DNA from 2 places in the Corynebacterium crudilactis genome. Region 1 is predicted to be linked to the other one. Evidence: riboswitches for the same ligand, from Rfam matches in the RefSeq annotation. Region 1 holds a riboswitch; the other holds the start of a gene.
What was found. Region 1 has a riboswitch for cyclic di-AMP ahead of ccrud_RS09600 (C40 family peptidase). Riboswitches for the same ligand answer to the same signal wherever they lie in the genome.

Region 1 (7,450 bases):
AATATTATTCAGCCGCTCCCCCATGATTTCCCAGGCCCATTGCTGTTCCACGTGCGCTCGCCCGGCCGAGCCCATCGCGGCGCGGCGGATCGGATCATCGAGAAGCTCAATTATCGTTGCAGCTAGCTTGTCGACGTCCGCCCCCTCCACAACGACGCCAGTTGCCGGAGTAACGGTTTCTGGCGCGCCACCAGAGGTGCCAGCGATAACAGGAACTCCGCTGGCTTGCGCCTCCAGATAAACGATGCCTAAACCTTCAACATCTAATCCGCCACCACGCGTGCGTGCAGGCATTGCAAAGATATCTACAGCAGCCAAGGTATCCACCATGTCTTGATACTCAAGGCGGCCCAAAAACCTCACATTATCCTTGAGGTTTTCCGCCTGACGCCGAAGCGTTTGTTCATAACGACCACTACCCACGATCAGCAGCTGCGCATCAGGCCGCGCTTCGATGACTTTTGGCATAGCGTGAATTAAAGAGTCTTGGCCTTTACGCGGCACCAACCGTGAAATACACGCTATGACCGGAGTGGTTCCTGTCAGACCAAGTTTCTGACGCGTAGCACTACGATGTACCGCATCAACAGGCTTAAAAGTATGAATATCTACACCTGAAGGCAAATGCACATATTCAGGCTGCGCACCAAAGGCACTACGAAATCGACCAAGGGTATATTGCGAAATATAGGTCAGCACATCAACCTCTGCGCCAATCTTTCCTAAGGCTTGCCGTGCACCGGGTAGCATCGACCACCCCACCTCATGTCCATGAGTAGAGGCAATAATCTTGCTTGCCCCAGCTTGTTTCGCCTGTGTGGCCATTAACGCCAGTGGTGCTGCTGCCCCAAACCACACATTATCGATATCGCGCGCATGAATAATCTCCGTCATCGCATGCGCAGTAGTAGGCGACGGCAGCATAATCGAACGCGGCCACCTGATTACCTCATAATCCAACGTGGCATCATAAGCTCGCGCTTCCTCCGCATTTTGTGTAGAAGCAAAAACCACAATGGAATCTGGATCTTGGGTAGCAATGAAGTCCCGGAGATAGCTTTGGATTCCACCCACCCGAGGTGGAAAATCATTGGTCACTACTAGTGTTTTACGAGGTGTAGCCACAAAGATTCTCCTGACGAACTTTTTAATAGCGACGCGCACCATAAAACGGTGCTGAATCAACAGATACCACCTGAACAGGGATTCCGTAATCTGAGGCGTGCACAATTTTTCCGTCACCAATATACATGCCCACGTGCGTCGCCCCCGGGTAATAGCCAATAACATCACCTGGCTGCAATTGGTCACGTCCCACAGGAGTTCCGCCGGCCATTTGTGATTGAGAGGTGCGGGGCAAAGATTTACCCATTTGTTGGTACGCCCAGTAAATCAATCCCGAACAATCGAACTCATTAGGACCAATTGCACCCCACCCATATGGGCTTCCCAACTTAGACAGTGCTGCTTCCACCGCCCCAGAAGTTTTTGAAGATAGACCCAACAATTCTGTGAGATCTATTTCTAACGGACCATTCTTTGACACCCAGAGCTCTCGTTCCTCTGGACTCAATGTATCAACGCGATCTCGAATTTCCGTCTTCCGAGCATCGAGTTGCTCTTTTTCTGCATCAAGCTCAGCCTGACGAACTTTCAGCTGTCCCAACTGAAATTCAGCTTCCGCTTTAGTGCGGTTGGCTTGATACACAGCTTCCGCAGACTTTTCAGTCTCCTGATTAAGCGCCTCAACTACATCGCTGGTGTCTTTAGTAAGCGTGGCAAGATAACTCATTCGATCAATTGCATTTTGAGGATCTTCTGCAGATACGGCAATGCTCAAAGGATCTGTAACAGTGCCTCTGTACTTCGCCTGGGCAATCCGGTTAATTTCCGAACGATAAGCATCTACATTCTGAGAAGCTGCATCAGCGGCCTCTCGGAAACTTCCAGACTGTTCTTGAACTCTCGAGATTGTTTCCTCCCGCGCTTGAATATCTAGCTCAAGCTGCTTTACAGCTTCATTCTGCGCAGATGTCTCTTGGGAGACAACCTCAATATCGTCAATCAGCTGGTCGATTTCTTCACCGTATACAGCTTCGGGGACTAAAAATAAGGTGCTGGCAATCACACATGCCGCGATAATACTCGCAGACCTTTGACCAAACATCTTATGCAATCCCCTATCAAGCACATTTAAGCAACTAAACTACCTTAACCCTAAAAACGATTGCCACCAAGACAAAAACAAAGCGAGTCCTTTTCAGTGTTTACTGAAAAGGACTCGCTTTGAAAAATAAGCTCAATACAGCTTAGAAACGAACTGCAGAGTGGAATGGCATGTAATCCAAAGAATGCTCTGACAGAGGAGTTGCGCTGTTCAGTGCGTGAATGACGGTGCCATGACCGGAGTAGATGCCAACGTGAGTTGCACCTGAGTAGAACGCAACGATGTCGCCAGCCTGAAGATCAGAGTAGGCAACTGGAGTGCCCTGTGCAGCCTGAGCCTGGGAAGTACGTGGGATGGACTTGCCAACCTGGCTATACGCCCAAGAAGTTAGTCCAGAGCAATCGAAAGCGTTTGGACCAACAGCACCCCAACCGTATGGTGCACCAATCTTGGTACGAGCAGCATCTACAATTGCCTGGCCGTTGCTCGCTGGAGCTGCCTGTACAGGCGCTGCAGGTGCATCAACAACTGCTGCGTAAGCAGTTGGAGCAGCCTGACTGCTCAAGGAAGGGATCCACTGATCAATACCAGGAACGTTGTTGAGACCTGGAGTGTTTTCAATACCAGCTACATCAATGCTGAATCCGGTGTTAGGAACAACAATCTCAGCTGCCTGTGCTGGAGAAGCGATAGCTGCTGTAGCGCCAAGCGCAACTGCAGATGCTGCAACAGCATTACGAGCTGCGGTTGAATTGCTGCGACGATGTTTACCCACTGATAAAACTCCAAATCTTCCTGTTTGCTGACCGAGTTAGCTGTCGGGTTCGGAGCGGAAGGCTCCTATTCCCACTCCTTCCCTCTTTTCAGAGGACCCTCGTGGGAAACTCACCCCAGGAACACTTGTGGTTCCCCGGCTCGCCGCACTCCCTAAAGAATTTCCCTAAGGTATGCATGCGATTAAGCGTCTATTTGTTTCTTTAATGCTGGAGGAAGATTAGCTCCCGTCCCGCAATGTCTCAATAAGGTTACGAAACCGCAACAACACTTGTCTAGCCCAGAGCCAAAAATCGAGCGTTATACAACCGTTATCGCAGATTGACTTGACCGCAACCAAAAACCTTCACTCAAGGTAGCACCAGTAAGGGGAAACCCTGATAACCCTGAATCCATGCACCGACCTGCAGGTTCAGGAATCTCCATAAAAGAAAATTAAAGATACCTCACCTCTCCAAGATCAAGAAGTGTCCACCAAATCCCATCATGTGACAATAATCACCTATATCGACTCACCCCCTGAAATTTGCAGTTATAGCAACAAAAAGAAGTGCAAAACAGGCCCTGTTAAGTGCTATCAATCTAAAAATCAAAGAGCAGAACACTCCTATATATAAGGAGAAGAACTATGTGGAAAACTGCACGGCAAAAGCCCCTTAGCGGGATATTCTTCCCTCCCCCTGCTAAACAACTCCACAGAACCATGAGAGGAAATTTCCATCCTCTATCCCTGATCTCCTCTCACAAGGCTGCGGATAAGCTTAGGAACATATCCTTTGCCCCGCAGGGAAACAAAAATACTCCCCGCTAGTGATGTGATCACTAGCGGGGAGTATTTAAGAAAAAGAGTAGAAACTAGTTCTTGTCTAGGTTCTTGTCACTCTCAATGTTTGCATCATTGAGGGCACGGAGAGTCTCTGCTTCCTCAAGGTGGTTTGCGTGCTCAATTTCCTTAGCCTTAGCCACGATGTCCTCTGGATCAGATCCAAAGAATCCACCGCGTGTTTCGACCTCAGAGTATCCAAGCTGGTTCATCTGCTTTGGAACTGGTGCGCCGGCGTATGGCAATGGAATTGGGTGTCCATGGTCATCCACAGGGCCTAGAGGCTGGTGAACTTCAATGAACGCGCCATTAGGCATCTGCTTGATGACACCGGTTTCAATACCATGTTCAAGGACCTCACGGTCAGAACGTTGGAGACCAATGCACAGGCGGTAAGTGATGAAGTAAGCAATAGCTGGTCCGAAGATCAGACCGATACGGCCGATCCAGGTCATTGCGTTCAGCGAAACATGGAACTGCATCGCGTAAACATCGTTACCACCAGAAACTGTCAGGAGGATGTAGAAGACCAGTGCCATAACACCCAAAGAGGTGCGGACTGGAACGTCACGTGGACGCTGAAGCAAGTTGTGGTGCGCATCGTCGCCAGTGAACTTACGCTCAATGAATGGGTAACCAACGAGCAGGACCACAAGGATGCCCAGCATGATAGCAACCCAGAAGACAGATGGGATGGTGTAGTTACCGAAGTAAAGTTCCCATGCAGGCATAACACGAGCAGCACCGTCTGTCCACAGCATGTAAACGTCAGGCTGGGAACCAGCGGAGACCTGTGAAGGGTTGTATGGACCCAAGTTCCAAATTGCGTTGATGGTTGTAACACCAGCAAGCAAGGTGATGAAACCGAAGACGATCAGACCGAAAGCAATAGCCTTGATTGCGAACAGTGGCATGATTCGGACACCGACAACATTGTTCTCAGCACGACCAGCGCCTGGGAACTGGGTGTGCTTCTGGTACCAAACAAGCGCAAGGTGAGCTGCAATCAGGCCAAGAATGATGCCTGGAATGATCAGTACGTGTGCGATGTAGAAACGATCCAACATCAGATCAGATGGGAAGTCTCCACCGAAAATCATCCAGTGCATCCAAGTACCGATGATTGGAAGACCAACGATAATCGCGGACATGATTCGAAGACCAACGCCGGAAAGCAGGTCATCAGGAAGGGAGTAACCCATGAAGCCTTCAGCCATGCCCAGGATCAACAGGACGACGCCGATGATCCAGTTTGCTTCACGTGGGCGACGGAACGCACCGGTGAAGAAAATACGAAGCATGTGAACCAGCATGGACACTACGAACAGCAGTGCTGCCCAGTGATGCATCTGGCGAATAAACAGACCACCGCGAACCTCAAAAGAGATATCCAATGCAGTTGCGTATGCACGAGACATTTCCACACCGTTAAGTGGGAGGTAACCGCCGTCATAAATGACCTTGGTGATTGATGGATCGAAGAACAAGGTCAGGTAGACACCAGTCAGCAGCAAGATGATAAAGCTGTAAAGAGCAATCTCACCAAGCATGAAGGACCAGTGGGTCGGGAAGACCTTGTTAATTTGGCGACGAATACCCGCCGCCATGGTGTAACGGGAATCAAGATTGTTTCCCACGTTAGCTAGACTCATGACTTACGCTCCCAGAATGCCGGGCCGAGTGGCTCAATGAAGTTGCCAGCGGCGATGAGGTATCCCTCTTCATCAACAGTGATCGGCAGCTGTGGCAGTGCACGGGCTGCCGGTCCGAAGACTGGCTTTCCATAGTGCAAAGCATCGAACTGCGACTGGTGGCACGGGCACAGAATACGGTTGGTCTGAGCCTCGTAAAGAGAGGTTGGGCAACCGATGTGCGTGCAGATCTTGGAGTAAGCGTAGTAATCACCGTAGTGGAAGGACTCCTGGCCTTCGCGCTCGATGACCTTCTCAGCGTCAGCAGTACGAAGACGGATTAGCATAACTGCGTTACGCGGACCGTGAACCGAGTGCATCTGGTGCTCGTAAACATCCTTTGCAGGATCGTACTCTGCACCATCGTTAACCATTTCCGCAGGAAGTGGAAAAACGGTTTCCATGGAAGCTGCAGCGAGATCCTCAGGACGCATGCGTACAAGGCGGGATACACCAGTGGTTACCCAGTGCTGGCCAGTTGCATCAGTGTGAGACTCAGCAATAGCTGCGGTGTCGCGGCCCAGGTAGACCTTGACGTCCTTTTCAATGAGGGTCCAACCGGAAGTCCATAGGGTGCCATCACCCTGAACATCCATTGGACCTTCTTTTGGCTTCCAAGGGTTCTTGATCATGCCACCCAGAGGAGCAACGATGGTCAAGCCGGCGAGAACTGCTCCGCCACCTGCAAGTCCCATGATCAGCTTGCGACGTCCAAGAGTGGAGGTCTGCCAAGAATCATTAAGCAATGCAATGATGGTACGACGGTCAACTTCTTCGGAAGGGCCATCGTGACGACGCTGAACTGCAATTTCCTCTGGAATAAACTTCTTGACATAGAGGACAACTGCGAATCCCAATGACAAGATACAAAGACCTGAAGTAAGACCCAGCATCGGGGTGTACAGGGTGTAAGCAAGGAGACCTTCGTCGCCGTGTGCCTTGTATTCCCATGGCCAGAAAATGTAGGTAGCCAAGAATCCAAGGCCACCAATGATACCTAGAACAAGCCAGAGAGTGACTGCACGTGCAGCACGCTTCTCTGCGGGATCGTTCTCGATAGGGAAACGCTCTTTGCGGTACGCAATAGTAACGTCATCCAGTTCCGTACCAAGGCGTGCAAGATCCTCATTGCTCATCGCATTGAGTTCTTGGGTGGTGTACTGCTTTTCGTTGTTACTCATGAACGCGATCCAATCCACATAGCGGCGGCCACGAGGACCAAGATGCCGAATACCCACATGAATAGACCCTCAGCTACTGGGCCCAAGCTACCGAGTGAGTAGCCACCTGGGGAAGGAGTTTCCTTGGTGGACTTGATGAAGGCAATGATGTCCTTCTTCTCATCTGCGGAAAGCTGACGATCGGAGAACTTAGGCATGTTCTGAGGACCGGTAAGCATTGCCTGGTAGATCTCCTGCTCGTTTGCAGGATCCAGGTTTGGTGCGTACTTACCGGAAGATAGTGCTCCACCACGACCGGTGAAGTTGTGGCAGGATGCGCAGTTCAGGCGGAACAGATCTCCGCCGCGAGCGACGTCGGCGGAGTTAATCTGTCCGTCGTAGTTTTCGCCACGGAGCTCCTCCATGGCAAGTGTTCCGTCCTCGTTGTAAACGAGTCCTGGGCCACCACCGTTAGCTGCGACATATGCAGAGATAGCAAGTGTCTGTGCTTCGGTGTAGCGAGGTGCCTTGCGCTCAGCCTGAGCTTCGTTGCGCAACATTGGCATACGTCCGGAGTGAACCTGGAAGTATACTGCGCCTTCGCCAACACCAACTAGTGAAGGACCGCGGTCCTCAACACCTTGGAGGTTGACGCCGTGGCAGGTAATGCAGGCTACATCGTAGAGGTCTTTACCCTCGGAGATGAGAGCTTGATCGTCACGCTGTGCGGTAGCGACTTGAGCATCTGGAGTAATTGCGGTCGCGAGAATTCCCGCTCCGCTTAGTCCAATGGTCAAAGCCAATGCACCAGCGACGGTGCGCCGAACCTTACGGC
Region 2 (7,450 bases), 1.2 Mb from region 1:
GAACCACGACGCCGGATCCGCCTTCCCAGAAGGAATCTGCGGCCATTTGCTGATAATCGCGCAGTGACCACTCCTCCAATTCGGTGGAGAGCCCGATGGGGTGGGATTCACCGTCGACGTATCCAGCGAGATCTTCTGCCGGCCAACCGATTTTGAGTAGCTCTTGTTTGAGTCGCCCACGCTCTGATGGGTGCACGATGACAGTTTCTGCATCTACTTTTGCGCCCAGCATGGGTGTGATCTTTTTGTGTCTGGAGATTTCCACCAAGATGGCTGGTTCTGCGGATTCCAGGATCAAACCATGAGCTGGGTGGCGGTGGAGACGGACGCGACCATAGCGAGACATGGTTTCTGCGATGTCAATGAGCAATGCCTGCGGAACTGGGAAGCGTGAAAAACGCTCCAGCATATCCACCACTTGCTCAGCGTCATGGCCTGCGGCGCGCGCATTCCATAACGCTAGGGGAGTGATGCGGTAGGTGTGGATATGTTCAGGTGCACGCTCGAGCTCTGCAAAAGGTGCGAGTGCGATGCGTGCTTCACCTGCCAACGGGTGATCAATTTCTAGCAGGACAGTTTTATCGGATTGGACGATTAAGGGTCCATCGCCAAAAGCCACGAAATGCTTCTCCTAACGAAGTATAAACGTCCATTATGTCACCCTTTTCCTAGTTATCCACTATTACTTCTGTGATTCTGTGCAACATGAAACGATGCACGGCTCCGGTGGTTTCGTCTACGGCATCTACCTGTCCGGCATTGACAGTGAGTGGTTTAACAACGCGGTGTACAGCGATTCCTTGTTTATCTACAAATCCTAGGGTCACTGTTTTTTGTCCTCTTACGGCAGCTTGTAGTACTGCGAGTGTTGGTTGCTCAGAAACAGTTCCTTGGGCTGCGGAGTTTTCGCGTTTGATTGCTTTCACCGCTGCCTGTACTCGGCCTTCATCTAATACTGTTGGCTTTGGCGTAGGTGCAGCTGCTGGAATACGGGCTGGCGCTGGAGCGACATTAAGGCTTGCACCTTCGCCATCTTCGGCAACAGGCTGGAACCCTGCTTTGCGCAGCACCGTGATTACCTGCAGCAAGGGAGCTTGTGCGATGGCCACTGTTGGGGCGATCTGGCGTAGAGCCACATCAACGCCGGCTTCGACAGCGGAATGCAGCAAGGCAGGATCATCACTGCGGATATAAGACAACGCTGGGCCACCACGCAAAGTGCCGTGTTTTCTTGCGATATCACTGAGTAGATAGCCCACAGATTGTGGGAGCTCTGTGAGTGAATGTGTGCTCAGAAACTCAAGAATTTCAGGAGTCGTGAGACCAAGATCCAAAGCGTGCCGGATAGATTTTTCACTGAGGCGATACACGGAAGCTAAGCCAGAAGATTCCAAGAAGGCAATGGAATCCATGGTCTTTTGCATGGCTGGTGTCAGCGGGCCTGGAACCATAATGGTGAAATCGCCTTGCACGATGAAATTTTCCACTGGTGCAGGTGCAGTGATCACTTCCGCTGGATCGTCGCCAGCAACCAGAGCCTGGCCAGCCGTGGTTACGCCTTGTGCAAAAGCACCAATCCAGCTGGCCTCCTCAAGAACGTGGGCAATGGTGTCTGGGTTCATTCGGCTTGCCGCGAGCGGATAATGAAAGGCTAAATCTGCATGCAGCTCATCGGGGGAGACACGAGTGAGCGAGCTCAGAATCTTTGCTCGTGTATCAGGTAGAGATTCGATGATGCTTGATTTACTCAATACATGGATTGGTTTGTCTTTTTCATCAGCTTCTCCCACACGCCAGGAAGCGAAATTCTGCTTCCACCAACCGGCCATCAATGTGCCTAATTGCGCAGCGAGATCAGCTTCCATCCAATCATCAGCGATTGGCGTGGGAGCAATATAATCTCCGCCTTCATCATCGGTTGGCAAAGGATCTGGGACACCGCGTCGAAGCAACCCGCTTGCGACACCTAAACCACAGAGGCGCGCCACATCGTGCTCGTTCAGATCAAGCTCTTTGCTTAAACGAGAGATTACACGCACGCCGAGAGCGCCCACTTTTAATGTGGGTGCCGGAAGGTGGCTTAGGGCGTCGATAAGCAAGCGCATGTGCCGCACGACCTCTAAGCCGGCTGCAATGCCGGTGTCATCGGCACCTGGATCCGCGGAATAGGGAATCGGGCGTACCTGGGCGGGGAGTTGCTCCCGGCCTTCGATGACGCGCCGTACCAGCGCAGGTAAGCGCACCGTCTGCTCATCCACACGCGCCAAAAGACCCGCAGCAAGCAACTGCGGGATCGGACGCGTCGGATCAGCATCAATCGCCGCATCGCGCGTCAGACCGAAGCCGCCTGAAGCAGCCAGCGTGCCCAGCAGTTTGCGGTGTCGCTCAGAGAGCTTGTCGACGCTTTCCCTCACGTGTTCTTCACTAAGGCCATGATCGTTTAGTTCAGGAAGCAGCGTCCAATGAACAGGCAACGCCGACATTGTTTCTTGTGCAATCATGAGCTGCTCATCGCCATACAACAACGCATAGTTTTTGAGAGTGCTAATCGCGTTGAGGCAATCTTGAGATGAGGGAGTCTGCTCACCGAAAGCATTCTGCACATGTTCCACCACTTCGGGGGCAGCTACCGGGTGGAGCTCAGCGCCGATCTTGGCAGCTGCCTCCAATACCGCAAGCTCTAGTGCATTGAGTTTTAGCACAGCCCGAACCACCGAGGCTCGCAACTGCAAACGCGCAGCCAGAGACCCCAAATTGGGTGGTAATGGGAGGACTGTATCAGGTCGATTTTTTAAGATTATGGATAGCTGATCATCACTTTGAGTATCCAACCAACCCTTGAGGGTGGGGATGGGGGAGTCTATTTTCATGATGTTCTTAAGTTTAAGCCCTGTTGAGGTGACTTTTGTTCCCAGAGTTTGAAAGAATATAGAACATGGCAAACGTAGAGAAGAAGCACTTCGTCGATCCGGCTTGGCCGGAGCACAATCCAGCTGACGGTCACGTCGTTACTGAAATCATCTCCAAGCTCGCAGGCGCATCCAGCCCTTGGGGCGATGAGAAGGAATTCCCAGTTTCTGCTGTAGAGACCGGATACGTACACCCGTACACCCGCATCAACCGCTAAGCAGTTTTTAAAAGAGGCAGCCTCTCCGTGAAATACCGGGGGAGGCTGCTTCTTTTTGCGCGTATAAGAAAAATATCTCGGGCGGGAACCATGTGGTTCCCGCCCGAGATATTTTTGCGTTGTAGCTAGTGCTTAACCAACGATGGAGTTGTAATAAGCCTCAACTTCAGCTGGGACTGCAATGCCGTACTGAGACAAGGTACCGGTGACTGCACCGTAGGTAGCGTTGATGGTCTCCAGATCGGTGGAGCCGATAGCAATGTTGGCTGCTGGAGCATTGTATGCCGCGACAGGGGCAGCTGGAGCAGCAGATGCTGGAGCTGGTGCGGAAAGATTACGCTGGGTTGGAGCTGAGTTCAGTCCAAGGCTAGCGGAGCACGCAGGCCATGCGCCCCAGCCCTGGCCAGCCAAGGTGCGCTCTGCAACAGCGATCTGCTGGGCGCGGGTTGCCTGGTAAGCGTAAGTAGCGAATTCCTGTCCACCGTAGGCAGCCCAGGTGCCAGCGGAGAACTGCAATCCACCGTGGTAGCCGTTGCCCGTGTTGATTGCCCAGTTTCCACCGGACTCGCACTGCGCCAGGCGATCCCAATCGGAATCTGGTGCAGCGGAGGCGGAAGGAGCCATGATGGTTGCAGCAGCACCGAAAGCGATGGTGGAAGCTGCGATCTTGGTTAGTGCTGAGCTGGTCTTAACTGAGTGACGTCCCATGATGAAAAAGTTTCCTCTCATTTGTCGCCGTCGAGGTTAGCTGTCGGGTTAGAGCGTGAGGAGTTGCTCTGCCAGTGGATTCCTGGCTTCACCCCAAGGAGTTGGCCTCCGTGCCTTCTTAACTAAAAGATGGCGGGTGGTTTCCCCGTCCCTGTCTGCAATATGTCCCGCACAAGTGCGGGTGTTTGTGGTTTTTAAGTTCAATGCACCAAGCGGGTTGTTCTGCCTCCGACCCCAGACAGGGTTTGGCGATGAGCCGGATATATGGATGAACTGTTGCGGTGCCTGAGGTACACGGTAACTCGAAGGTCACGATTGTGTCACGTTATTTATGAAATCTATATGAATCCCAACTTGTGCTACCACTAAAATCGCAGGTCACCCCGGCGGAATTTGCGGGTGTGATTTGTGTTACATTTTGGTATATTTGGCGTTGTGATGTAACTTTCCGACAAGTTTTAGCAGCGATGTTCGCGGTGTATAATAACCTCTTCTGGTCAAAAACTAGTGATTGATCCAAATCAGCGAATGAAAGTGGTGAGGACAAGTGCCTGTCGGAACGGTTAAGTGGTACGACGCAGAGCGTGGTTTCGGCTTTGTCTCCAATCCAGGTGGTGAAGATTGCTTCGTTGGCAAGCAAGTTCTTCCCAAAGGAGTCACCGAATTAAGCAAGGGACAACGGATCGATTTTGATTTTGTTGCAGGCCGTAAAGGCCCCCAAGCACTTCGAGTGAGGGTTCTTGAAACTCCACGCAGGCGTCCACAGCGTAAATACAAGCCAGAAGAGCTCAATGGAATGATCTCGGACCTCATCACGCTTCTTGAAAGCGGTGTGCAACCGGGGCTAGCTAATGGGCAATACCCAGAACATAAATCTGGAGCACAGGTAGCAGAAATTCTTCGCGTTGTTGCGAAAGAGCTCGAATCCTAAAACAGTTAAGGAGAGGATCCACCATATTCGGATCCTCTCCTTAACTATTTGTCTAAGTGACTAGTTTTCAGGTTCACTCATCGTTGATAGAGACCACGTCACGGTGTAGGGAGCTTCTTCACCATTTTCATCTTGACCAATCATCACAGAAGAAATCTCCACGACTACTAGACGAGGACGTTCCCCACCTTCCTGGGTTGGATCAACTGATCCGGGCACAGTAGCTTCGGTAGCGTCATAGCTGGTGTGATAGAACTCATCATTGGCTGTAGGGTCATCGTAGATCGTCAGCAGATACCAATCATGATCGTGGATTGTTTCCGGAATGCTTAAATGCAGTTCTTCATCAGCACCGACGTCAAGCGTAGGTATGTCGTTCTCTTCACATTCCACGCCTGGCTCGCACAAGCTGAAAGGGAACACCTCCACTTCACCAGCTGGAGCACTTGCTGCGATGGAGATGTTCTGGGGGAGCGGCTCGGGGCGATTGTTCCACCATTGCTGGAACATCACCGAGACAATCACCACCAACACCACTGCAACAATGAGGCTGAGAATCTGAATGAGATTTTTACGCTTGGTCTTCCGGCTTGCCATGAGTCTTGAGTCTAGTCAGCCGGAACGAATCTGACCTCATAGAGGTCTGGCCAACGCTTGCCGGTGATATAAAAACGATCCGAATCTGGGATATGCGCAATACCGTTGAGCACATTATTTGTATCCGGGGCAGCATTATTATCAATTCCTGAGGCATCAATCACTGCGGTGACTTCTCCCCGTGAGGGGTCGATACGCATGATGTCTGTTTCGAGGAAAATATTTGCGTAGACTGCATCATCTACGCATTCGAGTTCATTCAAGGCCTGTACCGGTGTGCCTTCAAGAGTGACTTCGACAGATCCGGTTTCTGCAAATGTTTCCGGATCTCTAAACGTCAAGGTGGAACTGCCATCTGAAGTAATAAGGGAATCTTGAGTAGAGCAGATGCCCCAGCCTTCACCTTCGTAGCTGACCCGATCTAATTCTTCTAGAGTCTGTGCATCGCGTTTGAAAGCAATGCCTTCATTCCAGGTCAATTGCCACACCACAGCATTGTGTTTTGTGATGCCCTCTCCGAAAAACTCTGGATCAAGCGGTCGAGAGGTGGTTTCTTGGCCATCGATGGAACTGCGGTAGATGCGCGAGCCACCGTATTGTCCAGTTCCGATAATGAGCTCATCGCCATCTAGCTCTAATCCTTGAGTAAAGGACGTGGCATCAAAAGCATGAGTGGAAATAATTTCTGGGACTAGCCGTTCGACTGCCGCATCAGATGCAGTATCGGGAGCAGTACAGGAAGAGAGCGCAGCGCTGGAGAGGAGGGTTAAAGTAGCAAGCTTTTTCACAGTTTCGACAATAACAGTGCAGCCTTTTAGATTTGTTGTGCGTTCTTCCAGAGGTGGTCATTGACTTCGGAAAAAGTCGGTACGAATGATGCAACTGGACGTATTTCTGACACTGGGAACTTGGAGCCGTATTCCACCCAAGCGACAACTTGGCGGATTCCCGACAGGGAATCAACCAGCCATACTTCGGAAGAACGCAGATCATTGATATTAAATCCCTGTGGGCGAGGCTTGGCATGGCAGCCTTGGGCCTGCAAATATTCCACAACAGGTGCTTCTAGCACCGAAGGTAAAGAGCGGGGATGTGTGGAATGAAACACGGTGTCTCCCTTGATTGCCAAAAGGGAAGCGCCGATTGCCATGATCACCTGGCCGGATTCGTCGACAAGCAAGCCATCATCTGCGCCCTGGCGGCGGCTGTTTGCGGTGGCGGTGTTCTGCCACGCATGATCTAGGCCTTTAATATTTGGGTGCCGGCGTTCATCGCGGTGCCCGTGGGCATCGACAGTGACGTGCGCATTGAGCTTGCGAGGCGGGCGCAGCTCGACGTTATAGTGATTGTTTTCAATCGTGACGGAAGCCTGCACACTGCCTGGAGCTTCCCGTAATTGTGCGATGATGCGCTCGCGGAATTGCGGTGCTGTGGGGGCCGCCTTTTCGAGGCGATCAATGTGGCCCTGGAGGTTGCGGATATTACCGTCAACCATGAGAAAACTTGTGGTCACCACGATGTGCAGCCGGACCTTCCGAAGTCGTAACAACTATTGTTCTTGCCTTTAAATTGAGGTTATCACCCGAGTAATCAAACTGAGGATTCGAGGTGTCGCACCTTTGAGTTAGAGTGTGGGCATATAAAGAACTTGGTTTAGGCCACTGGGGTGGAAAAATGGTGGGTTCATCACTTTTGGCTGGTGGACTTGCCTCATCTGCTAGACAGGTGGAAAAATTCTGTTGCGCTAAAGGTTTCAGCTAAAAGGTGAATCCTTGATAGTGGAATGAGCTGACTTTTCCACGAGTTTTTCAGCTTTCTCACAACTTGAATAGAAAATAAGGTATCCGGCTATGACGACAGGGAATTCAACGAATACTAGGGGAGCCCTAGACCGATATTTCAAAATCTCGGAGCGTGGATCAAGCATTGGCACAGAAATCCGTGCAGGTGTGGTCACATTCTTTGCAATGGCCTACATCATCATTCTTAATCCTTTGATCCTTGGTACAACCCCTGACGTTGAGGGAAATACTCTAGGAATCGCACAGGTTGCAGCAGCTACAGCTCTTGCTGCTGGTGTTATGACT

Region 2: it holds a riboswitch for cyclic di-AMP, as region 1 does, so the genes downstream of both, rpf1 (resuscitation-promoting factor Rpf1) here and ccrud_RS09600 (C40 family peptidase) in region 1, are expected to answer to the same signal.

What each region holds. Positions count from the first base shown of each region.
Region 1 is NZ_CP015622.1:2,055,550-2,062,999, forward strand. It holds gene pimB (GDP-mannose-dependent monoacylated alpha-(1-6)-phosphatidylinositol monomannoside mannosyltransferase) at 1-1,125, opposite strand, end outside; gene ccrud_RS09595 (C40 family peptidase) at 1,148-2,167, opposite strand; gene ccrud_RS09600 (C40 family peptidase) at 2,310-2,942, opposite strand; cyclic di-AMP (ydaO/yuaA leader) riboswitch at 2,954-3,141, opposite strand; gene qcrB (cytochrome bc1 complex cytochrome b subunit) at 3,797-5,416, opposite strand; gene qcrA (cytochrome bc1 complex Rieske iron-sulfur subunit) at 5,413-6,636, opposite strand; gene qcrC (cytochrome bc1 complex diheme cytochrome c subunit) at 6,633-7,450, opposite strand, start outside.
Region 2 is NZ_CP015622.1:847,751-855,200, forward strand. It holds gene ccrud_RS04020 (DNA repair helicase XPB) at 1-619, opposite strand, end outside; gene ccrud_RS04025 (helicase-associated domain-containing protein) at 669-2,870, opposite strand; gene ccrud_RS04030 (hypothetical protein) at 2,936-3,127, shown strand; gene rpf1 (resuscitation-promoting factor Rpf1) at 3,260-3,835, opposite strand; cyclic di-AMP (ydaO/yuaA leader) riboswitch at 3,845-4,029, opposite strand; gene ccrud_RS04040 (cold-shock protein) at 4,383-4,766, shown strand; gene ccrud_RS04045 (DUF2771 domain-containing protein) at 4,827-5,363, opposite strand; gene ccrud_RS04050 (glutaminyl-peptide cyclotransferase) at 5,375-6,151, opposite strand; gene ccrud_RS04055 (aminotransferase class IV) at 6,178-6,879, opposite strand; gene ccrud_RS04060 (NCS2 family permease) at 7,214-7,450, shown strand, end outside.